DNA from 4 places in the Microbulbifer aestuariivivens genome. Region 4 is predicted to be linked to each of the others. Evidence: predicted binding sites of a transcription regulator. Region 4 holds the regulator's gene; each other region holds the start of a gene.
What was found. Region 4 encodes sigma-54, which starts transcription at its own class of promoters, with help from an activator protein. Its sites were predicted from a motif close to TGGCACANNNNTTGCNNT; they were not measured.

Region 1 (5,694 bases), on a different contig from region 4:
TACGGTCGCCAGCTGGGCCTGGCCTTCCAGCTGGTGGACGACGCGCTGGACTACCGCGGCAACCCGGAAGAGCTGGGCAAGAATGTGGGGGACGACCTGGCGGAGGGCAAACCCACCCTGCCACTGATTTACACCATGGCCAGGGGCACGGCGGAACAGGCAGCGCTGGTGCGCGAGGCCATTGTGCAGCGCAGCGCCGAGCGCCTGACGGACATCGTCAGCGCGATCAACGCCTGCGGCGCGCTGGATTACACCATGGAGCAAGCGCGCGCAGCCGTCGACCACGCCAAGAATCACCTGCAGTTCCTGCCGGAGAGCGAGCAGAAGACGGCGCTGCAGCAGCTGGCCGACTTCGCCATCGAGCGGACGGTGTAGCCCCCGCCATTGCCGCAAAGGGTCGGCGGCCATCGCGCCGCCACTCTGGTTCTACTGCGCGCCATAGCCAAGAAATAAAAAGGGCGAACACTAGGTTCGCCCTCTCCACATCCATGATCGCTGCGCGTCAGCTGCGAATCAGCGCCAGCAGCTCCGCGGTTTTTTCCCGCATCAAAGCCTCGTCGCCACGGGACTCCACATTCAGGCGAACCACCGGCTCGGTATTGGACATACGCAGGTTGAAGCGCCAGTCGGCGAAGGCCACGCTGAGGCCGTCCACATGTTCGACACTGACGGCATCCGCGGCGTACTTTTCCTCGGCGGCCTGCAGCAGTGCCGCGGGATCTTCCACCTTGGAGTTGATTTCGCCAGAGCAGGGGAAGGCGGCCATGCGCTCGCCCACCAGCTGTGACAGCGGCTTGCCGCTGCGGCTGACCAGCTCCGCCACCAACAGCCACGGAATCATACCGCTGTCGCAGTAGGCGAAGTCGCGGAAGTAGTGATGCGCACTCATCTCGCCACCGTAGATGGCATCCTCCTTGCGCATCCGCTCCTTGATGAAAGCGTGGCCGGTCTTGCTCTGTACCGGATCGCCGCCGGCGTTACGCACGATAGCCTCGGTGTTCCAGGTCAGGCGCGGATCATGCACGATTTTGGCGCCCGGCTGCTTGAGCAGGAAGGCCTCCGCCAGCAGGCCGACCACGTAGTAGCCTTCAATAAACACGCCGTTCTCGTCGAAGAAAAAGCAGCGGTCGAAGTCGCCATCCCAGGCGATGCCAAAATCGGCCCCGCTGTCCTTGACCGCCTGCGCGGTGGAGTCGCGGTTTTCCGGCAAGATAGGGTTGGGGATGCCATTGGGGAAATTGCCATCGGGCTCGTGATTTACGCGCACGAAGTCGAACGGCAGGTGTGGCGCCAGCGCATCCACCACCATGCCCGCGCCGCCATTACCGGCATTCACCACCAGCTTCAGGGGCTTGAGCTGCGCGACATCAACGTAGCCCAGCAGGTGCGCGACAAAATCGTCGCGGTGCGCGAAGCGCTTCAGTTCACCGCGCTGTTCAACCGGCGCAAAGTCGTTCTCCTCCGCCAGCCGCTGGATATCCTTCAGGCCGGTATCGCCGCTGATGGGGCGACTGCCGGAGCGCACGAACTTCATGCCGTTGTAATCCATGGGATTGTGACTGGCGGTCACACAGATGCCGCCGTCAAAGTCGCCGTGGAAAGTGGCGAAGTAAACTTCCTCGGTACCGCACTCACCGATATGGAATACATCGGCACCGGCATCCATCAGGCCGTTGGCCAGGGCCTCGGTGAGCTGTGGGCTGGTCAGGCGAATATCGTGACCCACCACCACCCGCCGCGCATTGAGAAACTGGGCGAAAGCGCGACCCACTCGATAGGCCACATCTGCATTCAACTCATCGGGGACACGGCCGCGCAGGTCGTAGGCCTTGAAACAGGTCAGTGCACTCATGGCATCGTTTCCTTGTTACTTCTCATTACTGCTCGTGTTGCGCCTGTTCCGGCAGGTAGACGTTTTCATAGACGAAATTGGTGGCCTCGACAAAACCATCGACGGAGCCACAGTCGAAACGGCGCCCCTTGAAGTTGTAGGCCAATACGCAGCCGCGCTGGGCCTGGGCCAGCAGGGCATCGGTAATCTGCACCTCACCATTCTTGCCCGGCGGTGTCTCGCGGATCAGATCGAAGATATCCGGGGTGAGGATATAGCGGCCGATGATGGCCATATTGCTGGGGGCCTCGTCCGCCGGCGGCTTCTCCACCATATCGGTGACCTGCCACAGGCCCGGCTTGATCTCGTTGCCGGCGATAACGCCGAACTTGTGGATCTGCTCCCGCGGCACCTCTTCCACCGCCACGATACTGCAGCGGAACTGCTTGTAGAGCTCCACCATCTGCCCCAGCACGCCCATACCGTCGTTCAGACACAGGTCATCCGCCAGCACCACCGCGAACGGCTCGTCGCCCACCAGACGCTGCCCCTGCAGGATGGCATCGCCGAGGCCGCGCATTTCGCCCTGACGTGTGTAGGAGAAGCTGGCCTTGTCGATCACTCGACGGACGCTGTCGAGATAGCGCTCCTTGCCGGTACCGGAGATCTGGTGCTCCAGCTCAAAATTGGTATCGAAATGATCCTCGATGGCGCGCTTGCCGCGACCGGTCACGAAACCGATCTCGCTGAGCCCGGCCTCAATGGCTTCTTCCACCCCATACTGGACCAGAGGCTTGTTCACCAGCGGCAGCATTTCCTTCGGCATGGCCTTGGTGGCGGGCAGGAACCGGGTGCCGTAACCGGCCACCGGAAAAATACATTTCTTCAGCATTGTTACTGGGTCCCCATATTTTTCTAATTAACAGCGCATTCTTTTAGAGGCTGCGCAACTTATCACACTTCCGCGGCGCAATTCAGTCACAGCCCCATTTCACCCCGTTACGCGTGTCAGGCGCCGCTTTCAGGGTGGGCATTTGCGGCAGCGAACCACTGCGAATTAGTCAGCAAGGCCCATGCCAGCCCCAAACAGGTCGGTGACCGACTGGACAAGTACCCCCCAGGGCTTAGAATGCCCGCTGTGTAAAAACGCCCAAAACCGGGGACAAAATGAGTAATTTCGTTCAGAAAAATAGCTATACCCGCGAAGAACTGCTGACCTGCTCTCAGGGTGAAATGTTTGGCCCCGGCAACGCCCAGCTGCCCGCGCCCAACATGCTGATGCTCGATCGCATCACCCACATCTCCAAAGAGGGCGGCGCCTGCGGCAAGGGTGAGCTGATCGCCGAGCTGGATATCCACCCGGACCTGTGGTTCTTTGACTGCCACTTTCCCGGCGACCCGGTAATGCCCGGCTGCCTGGGCCTGGACGCCATGTGGCAGCTACTGGGCTTTTTCCTGGCCTGGAAGGGCAACCCCGGCCGCGGCCGTGCCCTGGGCTGTGGTGAGGTCAAGTTTACCGGCCAGATCCTGCCCACGGCGAAGAAAGTCACTTACCATATCCAGCTGAACCGGCTGGTCGAGCGCAAGCTGGTGATGGGCATTGGTGACGGTACCGTCGCGGTGGACGGCCGCGAGATTTACAGCGCCAAAGACCTGCGGGTCGGCCTGTTCACCCGCACCGATAACTTTTAAGAAGTCCGGCGGCTGAAGCGCCGAGTAAACAATAACAACGACCACAGTCGACAAGTTTTACGGAGACCATTATGCGTCGGGTTGCGATCACCGGAATGGGCATTACGTCCTGCATTGGCACCAACCTGGAGGCGGTGACCGCATCCTTGAAGGAGGGCCGCAGTGGTATCCGCTTTCAGGAGGAGTACCGCGAACTGGGGCTGCGCAGCCAGGTCGCAGGCCCTGTTGATATCGATTTCAAAGACCATATCGATCGCAAGCATCTGCGCTTTATGGGCGATTCCGCCGCCTACGCCTATATCGCCATGCAGGAGGCCATCCGCGTCTCCGGACTGGAAGAGCGTGATATCTCCAATCCCCGCACCGGCCTCGTGATGGGCTCCGGCGGCACCTCCACCGCCGCCATCATTGACGCCGCGCAGACCCTCAAGGAAAAGGGTGTGCGCCGCGTGGGCGCCTTCCGCGTGCCCCAGGTCATGGGCAGCACCGTCTCGGCCTGCCTGGCCACACCGTTCAAGATCAAGGGCGTCAACTACAGCATCTCATCCGCCTGCGCCACCAGCGCGCACTGCATCGGCAACGGTGCCGAGCTGATCCAGATGGGCAAGCAGGACATCGTTTTCGCCGGTGGCGGTGAAGAACTGGCGTGGAGCCTGACCCACCTGTTCGACGCCATGGGCGCCCTGTCCAGCAAGTACAACGACACCCCGCAGAGGGCCTCACGCCCCTACGATGCGGACCGCGACGGTTTCGTCATCGCCGGTGGCGGCGGCTGCCTGGTGCTGGAAGAGATGGAGCATGCCAAAGCCCGCGGCGCCACCATCTATGCCGAGCTGACCGGCTATGGCGCCACTTCCGACGGCTACGATATGGTCGCACCCAGCGGCGAGGGCGCGGTGCGCTGCATGCAGCAGGCGCTGGCGGGCATGGATGGCAGGGGCCTCGATGGCGGTGTGGATTACGTCAACACCCATGGCACTTCCACGCCGGTGGGCGATGTGGCAGAACTGCGCGCACTGCGCGAGGTGTTTGGCGAGCAGGTACCGCCGTTTTCCTCCACCAAATCCCTCACCGGTCACTCCCTCGGGGCCGCCGGCGTGCAGGAGGCCATCTACTGTCTGCTGATGATGCAGAACGACTTTATCGCCGCCTCCGCCAACGTGGAGCACCGCGACCCCGAAGCCGAAGGCATGGATCTGGTGACCGAACTGCGCAATCAGCAGATCCAGCGCGCAGTGTCCAACAGCTTCGGCTTTGGCGGCACCAATGCCAGCCTGGTCTTCGACAAGGTCTGAGAAAGGGCTGAGTAAGGCTCAAGCCACCAAAAACATCAGCACAAAAAAAGGGCGCAACCGCCAGGGGTTACGCCCTTTTTTTGTGCATGCGATCACGGATCTAACGCTATTGCTCGCTGACCGCCACCGCCCGCTTCCACCGATTACTGGGCATTACTGCCCGGCTTGACACTACCGAGACGCTCCAGCCACAACTCCACCTGCCGGGTCAGCCCCTGGCGCCAGCTGCGCTGCTGGATGCCGAATACATCGCGCAGCTTTTCCGAGGCCAGCACCGCGCTGTGGTTTTCCGCCTGCGGCAGCGGGCTGAGAGCCACTTCCAAGTCCACATCGCAGAAAGACTGCGCCCGCTCCAGCACCTCGAGGCCAAACTCGTGCGCGGTACAGGCATCCGCCGCACCATAGTGGTAAGTGCCGGTCCGCGGCGCCCCACTGGCCAACTGCTGCACCACCGCCACCACCACGCGGCACAGATCATCAAGGGTCACCGGGCTGCCGCGGTTCTGGTCGTCCAGCTGCAGCGGCTGGCCCGACAGGACTGCGGCCAGGATATGCCCCAGAAGTGCCTGCTCGGCGCTATCCACCAGCCAGCCAAAACGCAGAACCGTCACTTCCGGCCTGTCGCGCAGCGCCTCCTCGCAGGCGAGCCAGAACTGGCCCTGCTCCGAGTTCGGCGCGGGCTCATCCTCTTCGTCGTAGCGCTTGCGGGTGCCACCGGGAAACACGCGGTAGGAGGAAATATGCACCAGCGGGCCGCCCTCATCGGCAGCCAGCGTGCGGCTGACCTGCAGAGCCAGGTCCATGGCCTGATCGCCGCCAAGACAGACCGCGTTGACTACAATGGCTCCGGGGCGCAGCTGATCAAGCTCCTCTGCA
Region 2 (5,694 bases), on a different contig from region 4:
CTCGCCGCTGATGAGATCAAAATGCTGCTTGTATAGGGGTGAGGCGACCGCTAGTTTATCTCCGACACTGGACAGCAATCCCCGTGACAAAACGTTGGCGCAACCAATCGGATCATAGTTGTCTATGGCAAAAAGTTTTCCACTATTGGCTTCGCGGAAAATAGCTACCTGACAATCATGCACGCTGGCACAGACGCCGGTGTTTGGGGCAATATCGGAATAGTCACAAATGTTTACCCAGAACATAGAGTTAACTCTTTCTTAGTGATTATTTGACTGTTCGGTTTTTTATCAAGTTTGTTTTCTTTGGCAATCAAATACTCTTTTTCGTCTGCAGTTGCCGGACGGCGCTGCCCCCTTTCTGAGACATAAAGCAAATTTCCGTCGGTTGCATCACTATTGATAAAGTGACTGAAGCGCTTTAGTTTTTGTGGATCATTAAGGGTGGTGTTCCATTCACACTGGTAGTTGCCAATGTTGTATGCCATTTCAGCTTCCAGTTCTGCTGCAATGCCAAGGGAATCTTCAATGATGACTTTACGCAGATATTCGATTCCGCCCTCCATGTTTTCCATCCACACGCTGGTGCGCTGCAGGCGGTCGGCTGTGCGGGAGTAGAACATCAAAAGGCGGTCGAGATAGCGGATCAGGGTATTGCGGTCGAGGTCCGTGGCGAACAAATCTGCATGCCGGGGTTTCATTCCTCCGTTACCACACACATACAGGTTCCAGCCTTTTTCGGTGGCAATAATACCAAAGTCCTTTGATTGTGCTTCAGCGCATTCGCGCGTACAGCCGGATACAGCGAATTTTATTTTATGGGGTGCGCGAAGCCCCTTATAGCGGTTTTCAATATCTATGGCCAGGCCGACTGAGTCATCCACGCCGAAACGGCACCAGGTAGAACCGACACAGGATTTAACGGTACGCACGGACTTGCCGTAGGCATGCCCGGTCTCAAAGCCGGCGTCAACCAGGCGTCGCCAGATTAGCGGTAACTCATGCAGTTGGGCGCCAAACAGGTCGATCCTCTGGCCTCCGGTTATTTTGGTATAGAGATTAAAGTCACGGGCGATCTCGCCCAGCACGATGAGTTTGTCCGGAGTGATCTCGCCGCCAGCGACCCGGGGCACTACGGAGTAGCTGCCGTCTTTCTGCATATTGCCAAGAAAGATGTCATTGGTGTCCTGCAGGCCGATGTGTTTCTGATCCAGGATGTATTCGTTCCAGAGGCTGGCTAGTATTGAGCCGACCGTCGGTTTGCAGACTGCGCAACCGTGGCCACGACCGTGTTTAAGGAGCAATTCACTAAAGCTCAGAATTTTTTCAACTCTAATCAGGTGGTGGAGCTCTTGGCGGGTGAAGTCGAAATGCTCGCAAAGATTGCGGTTCACCTCGATGCCCAGTGCTTGCAAATTGTGATTCACTACCGTGGTAAGCAGTTGTGAGCAGCCTCCGCAACCCGTGCCGGCCTTGGTCTCAGATTTGACTTCACCCACGGAACAGCAGCCTGCGGTGACCGCAGTGGCAATATCGCCTTTGCTGACATCGTGGCACGAACAGATTTGCGCTGTGGCAGGCAGCGCTTCGACTCCAAGAGCTGGTTTTGCTTCTGTGCTTGGTAAAATCAAGCTCTCGGGGTTTTGTGGCAGGCCGATAGCATTGATCTTGTACTGCAACAGGGCCGCATACTCAGAAGTATCTCCAACCAGTACCGCTCCCAAGAGGGTTTTCTTGTCACTACTGATGACCAATTTCTTGTAGTAGCCTGCGGGCTGGTTGAAATAGGTATAGTTAAGTGCACCCGGCGTATTGGCATGTGCATCACCAATGGAGGCCACATCGGTACCGAGCAGTTTCAACTTGGTACTCATGTCGGCGCCCTGAAATAAACTGCCTTGACCCAGAAGCTGGGATACCACAACTCTGGCCATGGAGTATCCCGGGGCTACCAACCCAAAGATCCTGCCCTTCCAGAGTGCACATTCACCGATTGCGTAAATGTCGGGATCTGAGGTCTGGCAGGTGTCACCGATGACAACACCACCGCGCTCGCCAACTTCCAGACCACAATTTCTAGCCAGCTGATCGGCTGGTCGTATTCCGGCGGAGAAGACGATGATGTCTGTTTCCAGATAGCTGTCATCGGCAAACACCATGCGCTGAAGGTTTTTTTCACCGGCTTCGATTTGTTGGGTTGCTTTAGATAGATGAACCTTGACACCGATGGATTCGATTTTATCTTTGAGCAGAGCGCCACCATCGGTGTCGATTTGCAGTGCCATCAGACGCGGGGCGAATTCAACGACATGGGTCTGCAATCCCAGGTCATGCAAGGCTTTGGCCGCTTCCAAACCAAGTAAACCTCCGCCGACTACGGTGCCTACTTTGGCGCCGGAATGGGCCGCAGCAATGATTTTTTCGAGGTCTTCGATGGTGCGATAGACAAAGCAATTGGGCCGGTCGTTTCCTTCTACAGGCGGAACAAAAGGGTTGGAGCCGGTGGCAAGTACCAGCTTGTCATAGCTGATTTCCAGGCCGGATCGGGAGCGTACCAATTTACGCTGGCGATCGATGTTCACCACGGGATCACCCAAGTGCAAATTCACGCCCCAGCTCCGGTACCGCTCCTCTGTTGCCAGCGCCAATTGTGATGCATCGCGGGTGGCAAAGTACTCGCTTAAATGTACCCTGTCATAGGCGCATCGGGGTTCAGCGCTGAAAGTGTGAATACAGATGCCGCTTTTGCCCTCGGTAGCCTCGATTAAACCTTCGATAAAGTGGTTTCCTACCATGCCGTTACCAATAACTACTACGGTCATTGCCTGGTAATCACTGTTTATTTTTTGGGTCATGTGTCACCTCTGCGTGCTCTTGCAAAGCTAGCGCTACAGTAATGCGCATAAGTAGTGGGTAAAAAAAACGCCCATCAAGCTGAGGTCTTTCGACCGGCTTGATGGACGTCTTTGTCCAGTGGTGAAGTCTGTTGTTGCTAAGTTTTTTACAGCACTAACTGTGCCAATTTTGTCTCTGAGCTCTGTATTTCAATACAATAAATTTCGCAATCTGTACGAATGCTGATGGTTCGAGTTTTTTATGGCGCGAAGTATAGCTTTTTTCAGACGTTCACTGTTTCAATTGGATTTGATGCCGGCATTTTTTCTGTCAACCCGCAGCTATCCATCCACAGTATTAAACTCCGTTGATTGAATCGGATTGGGTTGCCGCCTTGGTTTACTTCATGAAAAAGCCTAGAAAATATTCAAAGCGGTGCGTCATGGTGCTCATGTTGTTGCTAGGTATTTAAAATGCATTAAAGTGGTGCATTATGTATTCAGGCTTAATTTTTCGAATAGGACTGGTGTGCGCTTATCACCTTCTTTGCTATTTCTTCAAGAGGGCTGTTTTGATCCATCGCGGATTTCTGTAAGCGGCGGAAGGAATCCTCTTCGCTTAAGTGCAAATTGTTCATCAGAATGGACTTGGCCCTTTCAACCAGTTTTCTTGCTTCCAACGCCTTTCTGGAATTGCTTAATTCGAGTTGAAGCGACTGAATTTGTCTTTGCTGTTCGGCGATCAAAGCCTGAATCGGACTCGATTCGGCGCTGCCCTTGAGCAGTTGGCTGACAGGAATGTCAGGCATCTCATTCAATTCATCTAGTTTCTCGCGGACCAAATTATTTGACTGTTGAGCGGTCTCAATGCGGTTCATGCAAAGGAGGATAATGGACCGCATTGCCTGTGTTTCGATTGTATGGAGCGCATCAATGTAATCGGTAATTTTGTGATACCAGACATCGGTGAGATCCGTGTTAACTTCGCTTCCCGCCGATAAGTTGTTCCTCACCTGTCGGAAACGGTTAAGATCCATTGCAACCGGTCCGCTGTTTAACCGTTCATAGGCGTCCAGAAGTTCAGAATCAGCACAGTTCAGCATGCGTTCTCTGACTTCCTGTTGCGTCATGCTCAGGCGATTAAGACGCTCCTGCAAGCGCGCAATAAAGTGCCCGCGAGAGAAACCAATGAGGGTCCAAGCTCGCTCCTGGCCGACATACTCCTTGAGCTGAATCAGCAGGAAGAATGCGGTCAAAGACTGGGCTACATCGGGATCGGTCGCGAGGTCGATGAGCTCAAATACGATCAAAAGCAGCGTTTCGATGGTGCGGTTATAGGCAAGAGTGGAATCGATCGGCAGTAGTTCACGAGTTTGGTTGCTTGCACGCAGGGCAGGTAGCTGTTCAAGTGTCGACAGGGCGCCGGCAATCAGGTTTAACAGGCTCGGATTAGCCGATTCCCTGCCTTGTAGCAGGGGGGGCAAGGCTGCATTGAACTCCGCCAGCGCCTTGTCACAAATGAGCAGCTGCTCCGTGAATTCATTGGCTAGCGTCGTCTTCTGGCAGACGAGATATACGTTGCTGAGGCCGCGCTCACGCTGTAATGCATGGATCAGATCGCAGATTACATCTACCCATTGCAAAGCACTCATCAGATCTTCGAGTTGACGGATTTTTGCCTGTTGGGCAGCCAGAAAAAAACTCTCCGAGTTGATACCTGCGTTGTGCCGATCCATGGGCATTTTTCCTAAGACTCGCTATGCTGAAAATCAGCAAATTTCATACCAATAGCGTCTGTAGATGGCACCAATGTCGCTTCTTGAGTATGCCTAATATCCAGATATTTTCCTGACACTAAATTCAATTTTTTCACAGTGGTTGGTTTACTGCGGCCATGCAGTCCAGATGAGTAGTGCAGTCATAATTGCCGATACCCATTGCCAAAATGTGACCGGGTCTCGCTCAAGTAATGGTGGCCTTTGACGATTGATAAAGCGTTGGTTCGGTGTCTTCAGGTCGTATATAAACTCGGATATTAGCGCATAGCGTTTTTCTGGATTAATGTGTACCGCCTTTGCTATTGCCATGTCGACCCAAACCGGAATGGCGCGCTCCGGCTTGGATAGAGGTCGATATTGCAGGCGATTTTGAGCGATCGTAGTTGTTGATTTTGCGACATTTGTCCCATAGGGATATTCACCTGACAGCATATGATAGGCGATTACTCCCAGAGAATACTGATCGGATAGTATACTGCCATACTCCCCCAGAAAGTATTCAGGCGCGGCGTACAATGCCGTCCCCTGCAAGGTGGCACCTACCATTCCGGCCTGTGACTCAGCCACCCCGGCGACATAGGTGGCACCGAGGTCGATGATTTTCACAGTACCGTGGGCATCAATCACAATATTGTCCGGCTTTAAATCCTGATGAATCATTTCCATGCGATGGAAAGCGCGCAAGCCGGTTGAGATTTGCTCGAGTATGGCTCTTACCTCGTTAAGGTCCGGTGCGGGGTGATCCGCTATCCACTGCTCCAATGTCTGCCCTTCAATGTACTCGGTTACCGAATACAGGTAGTGGCGGTCTCTATTTGTAGGAGCCGCTTTGATCACATGGGCACTGTGGATGCGTCGGGCAATCCATTCTTCCAGCAAAAATCTTTCGAGATATTGCTCATCAACTGTCATACCCAGCGCGGGTACTTTTAACACTAGCCGTTTCTGTGATTCCAGATCGACAACCAGAAAGGCTTTACTGCGGCTTGAGGAATGCAGCAGACGGCAAACCTGGTAGCCATCAAACAGATCGCCTTCCTTGAGTTCAGGCGGCAGCGACAATTGCTGCGTATCACTCACCA
Region 3 (5,694 bases), on a different contig from region 4:
TGGTGAGGTCCGCCTTGCGCAGGCCGAGCTCTTCCATGATCGGGCCCTGGTGCTGCTCCTCGACATCGATCACCACCTGCTCGTAGGGCTCCTGGATCACGCCGTCGACTTCCTTCTGCACCACTTCCGGGCGGGACACGCCCAGCTCGAAGCCCTCGCGGCGCATGGACTCGATCAGCACCGACAGGTGCAGTTCGCCGCGACCGGAGACCTTGAACTTGTCCGGGGAATCGCCCTGCTCGACACGCAGCGCCACGTTGTGGATCAGCTCCTGGTCCAGGCGATCCTTGATGTTGCGCGAGGTGACGTATTTGCCCTCCTTGCCGGCAAACGGCGAGTCGTTGACCTGGAAGGTCATGCTCACGGTAGGCTCGTCCACAGACAGGGCCGGCAGCGCCTCCGGGTGCTCCGGGTCGCACAGGGTGTCGGAAATGTTCAGTTCACCGACGCCGGTAATACACACGATGTCGCCGGCGCTGGCCTGCTCCACTTCCACCCGCTCCAGGCCCAGATAGCCCATGACCTGCAGTACTTTGGCTTTGCGCTTGTTGCCGTCGCGGTCGAGCACCACTACCTGCTGGTTGGGCTTGAGGGTGCCGCGGGTGATGCGGCCGACGCCGATGACGCCGACGTAGCTGTTGTAGTCGAGGGCGGAAATCTGCATCTGGAAGGGGCCGTCGAGGTCGACCTTGGGCGGCTCGACCTTGTCGACGATCATCTGGAACAGCGGCGTCATGTCCTCGGCCAGATCGGTGTCGTCGAGGCCGGCGATGCCGTTCAGGGCGGAGGCGTAGACCACCGGGAAGTCCAGCTGCTCGTCGGTGGCGCCGAGGCTGTCGAACAGGTCGAACACCTGGTCCATTACCCAGTCGGGGCGGGCGCCGGGGCGGTCGATCTTGTTGATCACCACGATGGGGTTCAGGCCCTGCTCGAACGCCTTCTGGGTGACGAAACGGGTCTGCGGCATGGGGCCGTCGACCGCATCCACCAATAGCAGCACGGAGTCGACCATGGACAGCACCCGCTCCACCTCGCCGCCGAAGTCGGCGTGTCCGGGGGTGTCGACAATGTTGATGCGGTAGTCGTGCCAGCGAATGGCGGTGTTCTTGGCCAGGATGGTGATGCCGCGCTCACGCTCCTGATCGTTGGAGTCCATCACCCGCTCGGCGCCTTCGTCGCGGCGATCCAGTGTGCCGGACTGGGACAGGAGCTTGTCGACCAGGGTGGTTTTACCGTGGTCTACGTGGGCGATGATCGCAATATTGCGCAGGTTATCAATCACAATGAACCTCTAGGGGGATAGGGCGGCCAGTCTGCGGACTGTCGCGTCAAGTCAATCGGGGCGGGGCTGTCGATTAGCGGTCGTCCGGCCAAAGGCGGCGATTATAGTGGCCAAGCGTGACAAATGGGAGCAAAAGCCGGACAAAAAACCATCACGGGCTGACTTTTTTAAACCGGTCCCTAGGCATCGGGCAAAATGATTTCCGCGCGGGCAGGGCGGTCTGTGCCTGCGGGGCTGGCTTTAGCCCCGCAGCAATCGCCTGTGCGAGGCAGCTGTCACCCGGGGGCCCGGCAGCGCATGCACAGCCGCGGCCACAGCCGGATTAGCCGTGACCTATAGCGGCCGGGGCGGTGATTCAGTCCGGCCGGTGCGGCAGGTGTGGGCGCAGCACACCGACGTTGCGGTGGCCCTGGTCGATAAGATGCGAGGCGTGCAGCTTGCTCATGACGCCGCGACTGCAATAGAGCAGGTATTTTTTTTCCGCATCCAGTGTGCTGAAGACGCTGTTGAGGCGGTAGAAAGGAATCACCTCCACCTGGCTGCCCTCCAGTTCGAGCGGATCCATTTCCTCCTCGTCCGGGTGGCGGATGTCGATGACCACCGCATCGCCGGCCTCGCTCACCACTTCCACGTCCGGCACCTCGCCCTGCACCTCTTCCATGACCTGGTCGATATTCTGGATCACGCGGTTGCCGATGGCGCGGTCGAGCACGCTGAAGTCAAAGTGGGTCTCCTCTTCCTCGACCCGCTCGCGTCTGGCCTTGGTGGTGGGCTTCACCGAGATGACACCGCAGTATTCCGGCATGTTGGCCGCAAACTCCTCGGTACCGATGGCGCGTGCGGTGCGGATGATCTCGGTCTTGTCGTTGACGATCAGCGGGCGCAGCACCAGGGTGTCGGTGACACTGTCGATCACGGCGAGGTTCTTCAGGGTCTGGCTGGAAACCTGGGCCACCGCCTCGCCGGTCACCACCGCGTCCATGTTCAGCTCGTTGGCCATCGCGGTGGCCGCGCGCAGCATCATGCGCTTGAGGATCACGCCCATATGGGAGTCGTCCACATTGGTGAGGATTTCCCCCACCACCTCATCGAACGGCACGGTGACGAATTTTACCCGGTGCGAGGAGCCATAGCGGTTCCACAGGTAGTAGGCCACTTCCTTGACCCCCAGCTCGTGCTGGCGACCGCCGAGGTTAAAGAACAGGAAGTGGGTGCGGATGCCGCGCTTGATGGTCATGTAGCTGGCGACGATGGAGTCGAAGCCGCCTGACACCAGCGACAGCACCGGGTCCTGGGTGCCGAGGGGGAAGCCGCCAAGGCCCTGGTGCAACTCCTCCACCACGTTGAGTTTGTCGTGGCGGATTTCCAGCTTGACGGTGACATCGGGGTTTTTCAGCTTGACCCCCGCCGCCGCGGTGTTTCTGTTCAGGCCGCCGCCCACGTACTGCTCCACGTCGAGGGACTGAAAGTCGTGCTTGCCGCTGCGTTTAACCCGCACACAGAAGGTCTTGCCGTCCAGCTTGTCACCCCAGACCGACAGGGTCTTTTCGTAGATGTCCTGCATATCGCCGAGGGGGAACTGCTGCACCCGGGCGAAATTGGCGATACCCGGAGTGTGCGCCAGTACCTCCTCGATGCGGTCGGACAGGTGCGCCACCGCGTCCGGCGCGATCACTTCAATCTTCTCCCAGTCCTTGAGGATCTTGATGCGATCATCGACACGGTGCAGCAGGATGCGCAGGTTGTCCTTGAGCTGCTTGGACATGCGCTTGCGCACCGGGTTGCTCTTGATGGTGATCTCGGGAAAGAACTTGACGACAAAGTGCATGGGAATCCGTGTTGTACCGCGTTGCTGGGAAAACGCTGCATTATAAACCAGCGGCCCGCCAACTGGTTGCGCACCAATAGTGTGCATCGCTTGTGAAGGGCGGCCCAAGGTGGTGCAAATAAATGTGGCCAGCTGCGCTGTCTGCCTCTATTCTGACCGCGGCGACGCCACGCAGCCCCGCAGGGGCGCGGTCTGACGCCGCTGCCCCAATTTGGCACACTCTTTGCTTTGGTTTCTCGCCTAATAAAGGTCGCGCTTTCGGGCCTTTACCACAGAAGAGCACACGCCAGCATAAAAAAGGGCTGTCGCAACTCAATACATTTCCAAGACCTGGAGGACTGCAATGTCAGCGAAAACGCTCGGTTTGATCAAAGAGAGTGAGGCCAAGTGGGTAGATCTGCGCTTCACCGACACCAAAGGTAAAGAACAACACGTAACCCTGCCGGTTTCCGAAATTGACGGTGAGTTCTTCGAAGAAGGCAAAATGTTCGACGGCTCCTCCATCGCTGGCTGGAAGGGCATCAACGAATCCGACATGATCCTGATGCCGGACGACGAGACTGCGGTACTGGACCCGTTCACCGACGAAGCCACAGTGATCATTCGCTGTAACATCGTTGAGCCGTCCACCGGCCAGGGCTACGAGCGCGACCCCCGCTCCATCGCTCAGCGCGCTGAAGACTACCTGAAGTCCACCGGCCTGGGTGACACCGCCCTGTTTGGCCCGGAGCCCGAGTTCTTCGTCTTTGACGACATCACCTGGGGCGCGGACATTTCCGGCGCTTTCTACAAGATCAACTCCGAAGAGGCTGCCTGGTCTTCCAGCATGTCCCACCCGGAAGGCAACATCGGTCACCGTCCGGGCGTTAAGGGCGGCTACTTCCCGGTTCCGCCGGTCGACTCCCTGCACGACGTGCGTGGCGCCATGTGTAACGCCATGGAGCAGATGGGTCTGGAAATCGAAGTGCACCACCACGAAGTGGGCACTGCCGGCCAGTGTGAAATCGGCGTTGGCGCCAACACCCTGGTGAAGAAGGCCGACGAAGTACAGATCCTCAAGTACTGCGTGCACAATGTTGCCCACGCTTACGGCAAGACCGCCACCTTTATGCCCAAGCCGCTGGTAGGTGACAACGGTTCCGGTATGCACATCCACCAGTCCTTCAGCAAGGACGGTGTCAACCAGTTCGCTGGTGATGCCTACGCCGGTCTGTCTGAAACTGCCCTGTACTACATCGGCGGTATCATCAAGCACGCGCGCGCGCTCAACGCTTTTGCCAACGCTTCCACCAACTCCTACAAGCGTCTGGTACCGGGCTTCGAGGCGCCGGTTATCCTGGCTTACTCCGCGCGCAACCGCTCCGCTTCCATCCGTATCCCGTACGTGCCGAGCCCGAAAGGCAAGCGTATCGAGGCCCGTTTCCCGGACCCGAGCGCCAACCCTTACCTGGTGTTCGCCGCCATGCTGATGGCCGGTATCGACGGCATCAAGAACAAGATCCACCCCGGCGACCCGGCCGACAAGGATCTGTATGACCTGCCGGCGGAAGAGCTGGCCGAGTACCCGACCGTTGCTTCCAGCCTGGAAATGGCTCTGGACGCACTGGATCAGGACCGCGCCTTCCTGACCGAGGGCGGCGTATTCTCCGACGACGCCATCGATGCCTACATCGACCTGAAGCGCGAAGAAGTAGAGCGTCTGAACATGACCACTCACCCGGTCGAGTTCGAGATGTACTACTCCGTTTAATGCCCAGCGGCGCCCCCGTGGCGCCGGTTGCATTTGACGCAAAAAGCCCGCACCTTTGAGGTGCGGGCTTTTTTTGTTGGCGGTAGGCGGGGTTGTATTAGGCTGTAGTCAGCGAATCATTCATTAACGATCAGGCGTGGGTGTTCCACGAATGGGATTTCATGAAAAAACACGACGGACGGCGTGGCGCGCTGTTGTTCACACTGATGGGATTGCTGCTGGCCGGCGCCGCTCTGGCCGGCGGCGACGGCGCCGATGAGCCCTCATCCGGCGGCAGCGTGGTGTACAAGACGGTGGCACCCGATGGCAGTGTGGTTTTTTCCGATACACCGCCGCCGGATGGCAAGGCGGAGCGCATCGTGCTGGCGCCGACAAACATCCAGCCCGTCGTACAGTCGCGCCCCATGCCCACGCGCAAACTGTCGCCGCGGGATGGGGACAATGAAAAACCCTGGCGCCTGGCCAGCTTCGCCATCGTCAGCCCGGAAAATGGCGCCACCATACCCCCGGGCCAGCGCTTTGTGGTGATGCAGGTTGCCATCGAGCCGCCGCCCCCCAGGGGTCACCGTGTGTACGCGGTGGTGGACGGTCAGCCGTGGCTTGGCAGCTCCACAGGCGACCGCCTGGATATCTCCTCGCTGGAGCGGGGCACCCACACCCTGCAGGCGGTGCTGACCGATGCCGACGGCAATGTGCTGGCGCGCTCGCAGATCATCAATCTCTACGTCAAACGGCCCGGCGACCAGGTGCCGGACTCCCCCGCTGGTCAGGCGACACAGGCGCCCAAGGCACCCGCCGCGCCCGGCCTTCCGCGCCCCAAGAAGTCCGGCTCGG
Region 4 (5,694 bases):
CACGTCGTAGGAGAGCTCCTGCAGGACGTCGCCCTCGATCTCCTTGTCGATCAGTTTCCACAGGATATGGCGAATGCGCGGTGGCGAGCTCTCCAGCAGCTGGGCAATACTCTGCGGGCTCAGGGTGGCGAGCATCCGCCGCACTTCCTGCCCGGTACCGCTGTCCAGCGCGGTAAAGAGCTCACTGAGCTGGCTCTGTGCGCGGAAGTTGATTTCGGCGGAAGGGGGGGCGGACACGGCTTTTCCTCGGCTGCGGGCGTGTTGCGGTGAGCTGGTTACTGCGCGGAGAGTGGGATTCTATGCGGATAAGGGAGCGCCCGCCAGCAAAAGGGGGGAGGCCGACGGAGGTTACTCTCCCTCGCCGAAGCGATCCGCGATGAGTGCCGCGATGGCTTCCAGAGCCGCCTCTTCATCGCTGCCGCTGACTTCAAGCTCCAACTCGGTGCCTTTGCCTGCCGCCAGCAGCATCAGTGCCATTACGCTTTTGCCGTCGACACATTTACCGCGGCAGTGGACGCGCACATCGGCCCCGAAGCGCGCGGAGGTTTGTGCGAATTTACTGGCCGCGCGGGCGTGCAGCCCAAGCTTGTTGATGATTTCCAGTCTGCTTTTTTGCATTTTTTGTTCTCCGGCCAGCCTATTTCTGCTGCTGGCGATGGCGGATCTGCACATTGTCAAAGTGACCGGCAAAGTATCTGGCCAGTTGTTCCACCATATAGACAGAGCGGTGTCGGCCACCGGTGCAGCCGATTGCCACGCAGGTGTAGCTGCGATTGCTTTTCTGGTATGAGGGCAGCCAGCGTTCCAGGAAGCTCTTGATATCCCGCTCCATGTCCGCGGTTTCAGGATGAGCGCGCAGGAACTCCGCCACCTCGGGATCGAGGCCGGTTTTGTGGCGCAGCTCGGCAATCCAGTAGGGGTTGGGCAGGCAGCGCAGGTCGAATACCAGATCCGCATCCACCGGCACGCCGTGCTTGTAGCCGAAGGACTGGAACAGAATCGCCATTCCCGGGCTGGCTTTGCCCACCACGCGGGTTTTCACCAGATCCCGCAGCTGGTGCAGGCTCAGGCTGCTGGTGTCGATTACCAGGTCGGCCATGGCGGCCAGCGGTGCCAAGAGTTCCTTTTCCTGGTTCAGGGCTTCCAGCAGGTGAGTGCGGTTGTCACTGAGCGGGTGTTTGCGGCGGGTCTCGCTGAAGCGCTGAACCAGTACGGGCGAACGGGCGTCCAGGTAGATGACGTCGCAGTGAATGCCGCTCTGGCGCAGCTCGTCGATGACCCTTGGCGCCTGTTGTACATCCTGCCACAGGTTGCGGGCATCGATGCCGAGCGCCAGACGTGTGTTATCCACCGGGGGCTGGTCGCTGACGCGCCGCACCAGCTCCGGCAGCAGGCTGGCCGGCAGGTTGTCGATGCAGTTGAAGCCCACATCCTCCAGCAGCTGCAGGGCGGAACTTTTCCCCGAGCCGGAGCGGCCACTGATGATTACCAAGCGCATGAATGCAGATCCTTCAGTCAACAGGCGCGGATTGCAGACGGCTGGGACCTCCAGCCGCTGAAATTTGCTGCGGAATGGCGTTGATTATGCAGCGGCAGAGCTGTCGATGGCCAGCGCGTAAAGCTCGTCGCCGGTTTCGGCCGCGCGCAGTTTGTCGCGCACGCGGCTGTCGCTGAAGAGGCCCGCGATCTGCGCCAGGGTGTCCAGGTGTTCCTGTTCGTGGCCCTCCGGCACAAGCAGGGCGAACAGGAGGTCTACCGGCTGGCGGTCTGCGGCGTCGAAGTCGACGGCGGGGTCGGTGGTGCAGAGCACACCGATCGGATGTTCGCACCCGGGCAGGTGGCAGTGCGGGATGGCCACCCCCTCACCAATGCCCGTGGAGCCCAGGCGCTCACGGGCGATCAACTGGTTGAAAACAGTGTCGGAATCGAATTGTGGATATTGTTCTGCAATGGCCTGGGCGATATTCAACAGCAACTTCTTCTTGCTGCTCCCCGCCAGATTACAGAGGCTCAGGCGGGGAGAGAGTAATGCATCCAATGTCATAAGCTAGCGGTGCTTGCGCAACTTCTCTTTATGTTTCAACAGCTGGCGGTCGAGCTTGTCGGTCAGGCCGTCGATCGCCGCGTACATGTCATCCGCCTCGGAGTTGGCGAAGACTTCAGACCCGTTGACATGCATCAGGGCCTCCGCGCGCTGGACTTCCCTGTCGATCGACAGGGTAACCTGCGCAGTGGTGATCAGGTCGTTGTGGTGAACCAGCTTGTCCATTTTTTCGAGACAGTAATCACGAAGAGCTGGGCTTACATCCAGGTGACGGCCACTGATGTTGATCTGCATGGAAATCTCCTCAAAGAGTGTATCGCTTTCCGGCGCTACCCCCTTCAGGGCGGCAACCCTACTAGGAAGTTCGCCAGATTGGAAGGATACACTCAAACTTCGCGCTTCGGTTGTCACGCCCGTATGAACGGGCGCCAGAGGGCTGTGACCGCCGGCATAAGTGCGGTCAGGATTTGGCTTTGGGAAGGGTCAGACCAGGCGCTTGCGCTCGCTGGATGAGGGAATACCCATGGACTCCCGGTACTTGGCCACGGTGCGCCTCGCGACCTTGATGCCCTGGCTGTCCAGCTCCTGGGTAATTTTGTTGTCAGACAGCGGTTTGCGCGGCGGTTCGGCGTCGATCAGTTTGCGGATCAGGGCGCGGATGGCGGTGGAGGAGGCGTCTTCACCGGAGTCGGTGCTCACATGGCTGGAGAAGAAGTACTTGAGCTCGAAAACCCCGCGAGGTGTGAGCATAAACTTCTGCGTGGTCACGCGGGAGATGGTGGACTCATGCATGCCGATGCTCTCGGCGATGTCCGCCAGCACCATGGGGCGCATGGCTTCCGGGCCCTGTTCGAGGAAGCCCTGCTGTTTTTCCACAATGCTGGAGGCGACCTTGAGCAGAGTCTCGTTGCGGCTCTGCAGGCTCTTGAGGAACCAGCGGGCTTCCTGCAGGTTGTCCTTCAGGTAGCTGTTGTCGCTGGAGTTGTCGGCGCGCTTGATCAGCGAGGCGTAGCTGCTGTTGATGCGCAGCTTCGGGGTGGTTTCCGGATTCAGCTCCACCAGCCAGCGCTGTTCGCGGCGGCTGACGATAATATCCGGCACCACATACTGGGTCTCCTCGCCACTGAAGCCCTCACCCGGGTGCGGGTTCAGCGTCTGGATAAGGCGCACCACATCGCCCAGCTGCGCCTCGCTCAGGCGGGTGCGTCTGCTCAGCTGGCGGAAGTCGCGCTTGCCGAGCAGCTCCAGGTATTTGTCCACCACCAGCTTGGCCTCATCCAGCCACGGGGTGCCGGGAGGCAGTTGGCGCAGTTGCAACAGCAGGCATTCGCGCAGGTCGCGAGCGCCGCAGCCGGCGGGCTCGAACTGCTGGATGGTTTTCAGTACGGCGAGCAGCTCGTCTTCCTCGACCTGCAGTGCTGCGGATAGCTCTGCGGTGGGGGTCTGCAGGAAACCGGCGGGGGAGATATCGTCGATCAGTGTCTCGGCGATCTGCTTGTCTTCGGCGGAAAGGCCGGTCAGGTTGAGTTGCCACAGCAGGTGGTCGGCGAGGCCGATACCGGCGGCGTTGCGCTGCTCGAAACCGCTGTCCTCGCTATCCTGGCTGCCGCTGTAGCTGCCAGAGCCGTAGATGTCGTCCCACTGGGTATCCACGGGCAGGTCGGTGGGGATGTCGGAGTTCCACTCTGGCTCCTGTTCAGGGGCGGTGGATGCCTCTCTCTGGTCGTGTTCGCGCTCGCGCTCGGCGCTGGTTTTAGACTGGCTGTTTTCGTCCGTTGTGCTGTCGCCGCTTCGGTCGCCGAAATCCTCGCCATCAACTTCCAGCATGGGGTTGCTGTCCAGCGCGGACTGCACTTCCTGCTGAAGGTCGAGGGTCGACAGCTGCAGCAACCTGATCGCCTGCTGAAGCTGCGGCGTCATGGTCAGCTGGGTGCCGAGTTTTAACTGCAGGGACTGCTTCATACGGTGGGCTTACACGCGTTCGGCGGATGAATCGACTTGAACGACGCAACAGACTACCCCCCGTCTGAGCGGATTACAAGCAATAACTATGCCTACTATTTACGGGCAATCTGCGGTGAAAGTTGCGGTGAAAGTTGCGGTGAAAGTTGCGGTGAATAGGCGCGGTGAAGGCGGGAGTTGCGCCCCACGGCGCAACAGTGCGATACGGGGCGCGGGTGCGCGTCAGATGGTGAATTCGTGTCCCAAATACACCTCGCGCACCTGCTGGTTGGCAAGCACTTCGGCGGGGCTGCCGGCGGCGATGATATGGCCCTCGCTGACGATATAGGCCTTCTCGCAGATATCCAGCGTCTCGCGCACATTGTGATCGGTGATCAGTACGCCGATACCGCGGTCGCGCAGGTGGCGGATGATCTGCTTGATGTCGTTGACCGAGATGGGGTCGACACCGGCGAAGGGTTCGTCCAGCAAGACGAAGTCCGGGTCTGTGGCCAGCGCGCGGGCAATTTCGACCCGGCGCCGCTCGCCCCCGGAGAGGGCCATGCCGAGGCTGCTCTCTATGTGGGTGATGTGGAACTCTTTCAGCAGTTCCTCCAGGGCATCCTCCCGCTGCGTGCGGGACAGGTCCTTGCGGGTCTGCAGGATGGCGAGAATGTTGTCGCGCACGGACAGGCGACGGAACACTGAGGCCTCCTGCGGCAGGTAGCCGATCCCTTTGCGGGCGCGACCGTGCATGGAGAGACGGGTGATGTCCTCATCATCGATGAGCACCTGGCCGGCATCGGCCTGTACCAGCCCCGCGATCATGTAGAAGCAGGTGGTTTTGCCGGCGCCATTTGGGCCCAGCAGGCCCACGACCTGGCCACTGCTGACCTCGACGGAGACGTCCTGAACCACCTTTCTTTTCTTGTACTGTTTGGCGAGGTGTAGCGCTCTCAGCCTTGGCATAGTGAATTCCGCAGTCTTGATGGTCTGTGCCCGGGGGCAATTGGGTGGGGCGGGTACCTTATTCTCAGGGAGTGTCTTGTGCCTGCGGGTTCTGCACCGCTGGAACCTCGCCTCCCTCTTGTCCCTCTTGTCCCTCTTGTCCCCCTGGGGGTTGGCCCGCCACTTTTTTCTCCGGCTGCCAGATCATCTCCACGCGGCCGTTGCCGGACTGTCCCTGAGCCTCGATCTGCTCGCTGATCAGGTCGTAGTCGATCTTCTCGGCGGACAGGGTGTTGCCGTTGCGATCCACCTGGGCATCCCCGGACAGCTGCAGTGCGTCGGCATTGACGCGGAATTCGATGCGGCGGGCCTTGGCTTTAACCGGCGTCTGGCTCTGCTGTACCTGCTGCTGGAAATGCGCGGGCTCGCCGGTGGCGACCACTTTCTGGATTTCGCCCTCGGCGGTGCCGTGCACCTCGACGCGATCGGCGAGAATCCGCAGGCTGCCCTGGGAGATCTGCACGTTGCCAATATAAACGAACAGGTTATCGGCCCGGTTGCCGTCGAAATGCTCGGATTTCACCCGGATGGGCTGGTTGCGGTCTTCCGGCAGGGCGAGGGCCTGGGCGCTCAGTACCAGCAGGGCAAAGGCGGCGATGGGCCGCATCAGATTATTGGTTTTCATAGATGCTCTGTACCTCGGAGAGGATTTCCACCCGGTCTTCTTTCAGGTAGGCGCGCAGGCCGCGGCCCTCGGTGCG

Region 1: galU (UTP--glucose-1-phosphate uridylyltransferase GalU) is a predicted target of sigma-54. The motif match lies at 2,893-2,910, and genes of this name have one in related genera.
Region 2: nirB (nitrite reductase large subunit NirB) is a predicted target of sigma-54. The motif match lies at 3,004-3,021, and genes of this name have one in related genera.
Region 3: glnA (glutamate--ammonia ligase) is a predicted target of sigma-54. The motif match lies at 3,323-3,340, and genes of this name have one in related genera.

Annotation. Positions count from the first base shown of each region.
Region 1 is NZ_BAABRT010000011.1:37,956-43,649, forward strand. It holds gene ABEA58_RS08165 (polyprenyl synthetase family protein) at 1-375, shown strand, start outside; gene ABEA58_RS08170 (phosphohexomutase domain-containing protein) at 503-1,852, opposite strand; gene galU (UTP--glucose-1-phosphate uridylyltransferase GalU) at 1,878-2,723, opposite strand; gene fabA (3-hydroxyacyl-[acyl-carrier-protein] dehydratase FabA) at 2,999-3,523, shown strand; gene fabB (beta-ketoacyl-ACP synthase I) at 3,595-4,818, shown strand; gene ABEA58_RS08190 (sugar nucleotide-binding protein) at 4,962-5,694, opposite strand, start outside.
Region 2 is NZ_BAABRT010000024.1:529-6,222, forward strand. It holds gene nirD (nitrite reductase small subunit NirD) at 1-246, opposite strand, end outside; gene nirB (nitrite reductase large subunit NirB) at 234-2,855, opposite strand; gene ABEA58_RS12955 (nitrate- and nitrite sensing domain-containing protein) at 3,341-4,570, opposite strand; gene ABEA58_RS12960 (bifunctional protein-serine/threonine kinase/phosphatase) at 4,718-5,694, opposite strand, start outside.
Region 3 is NZ_BAABRT010000013.1:89,447-95,140, reverse strand. It holds gene typA (translational GTPase TypA) at 1-1,282, opposite strand, end outside; gene thiI (tRNA uracil 4-sulfurtransferase ThiI) at 1,638-3,110, opposite strand; gene glnA (glutamate--ammonia ligase) at 3,454-4,860, shown strand; gene ABEA58_RS09460 (DUF4124 domain-containing protein) at 5,022-5,694, shown strand, end outside.
Region 4 is NZ_BAABRT010000003.1:62,635-68,328, reverse strand. It holds gene mgtE (magnesium transporter) at 1-237, opposite strand, end outside; gene ABEA58_RS02620 (HPr family phosphocarrier protein) at 349-618, opposite strand; gene rapZ (RNase adapter RapZ) at 638-1,498, opposite strand; gene ptsN (PTS IIA-like nitrogen regulatory protein PtsN) at 1,583-2,044, opposite strand; gene hpf (ribosome hibernation-promoting factor, HPF/YfiA family) at 2,048-2,338, opposite strand; gene ABEA58_RS02600 (RNA polymerase factor sigma-54) at 2,528-4,006, opposite strand; gene lptB (LPS export ABC transporter ATP-binding protein) at 4,229-4,954, opposite strand; gene lptA (lipopolysaccharide transport periplasmic protein LptA) at 5,019-5,618, opposite strand; gene lptC (LPS export ABC transporter periplasmic protein LptC) at 5,605-5,694, opposite strand, start outside.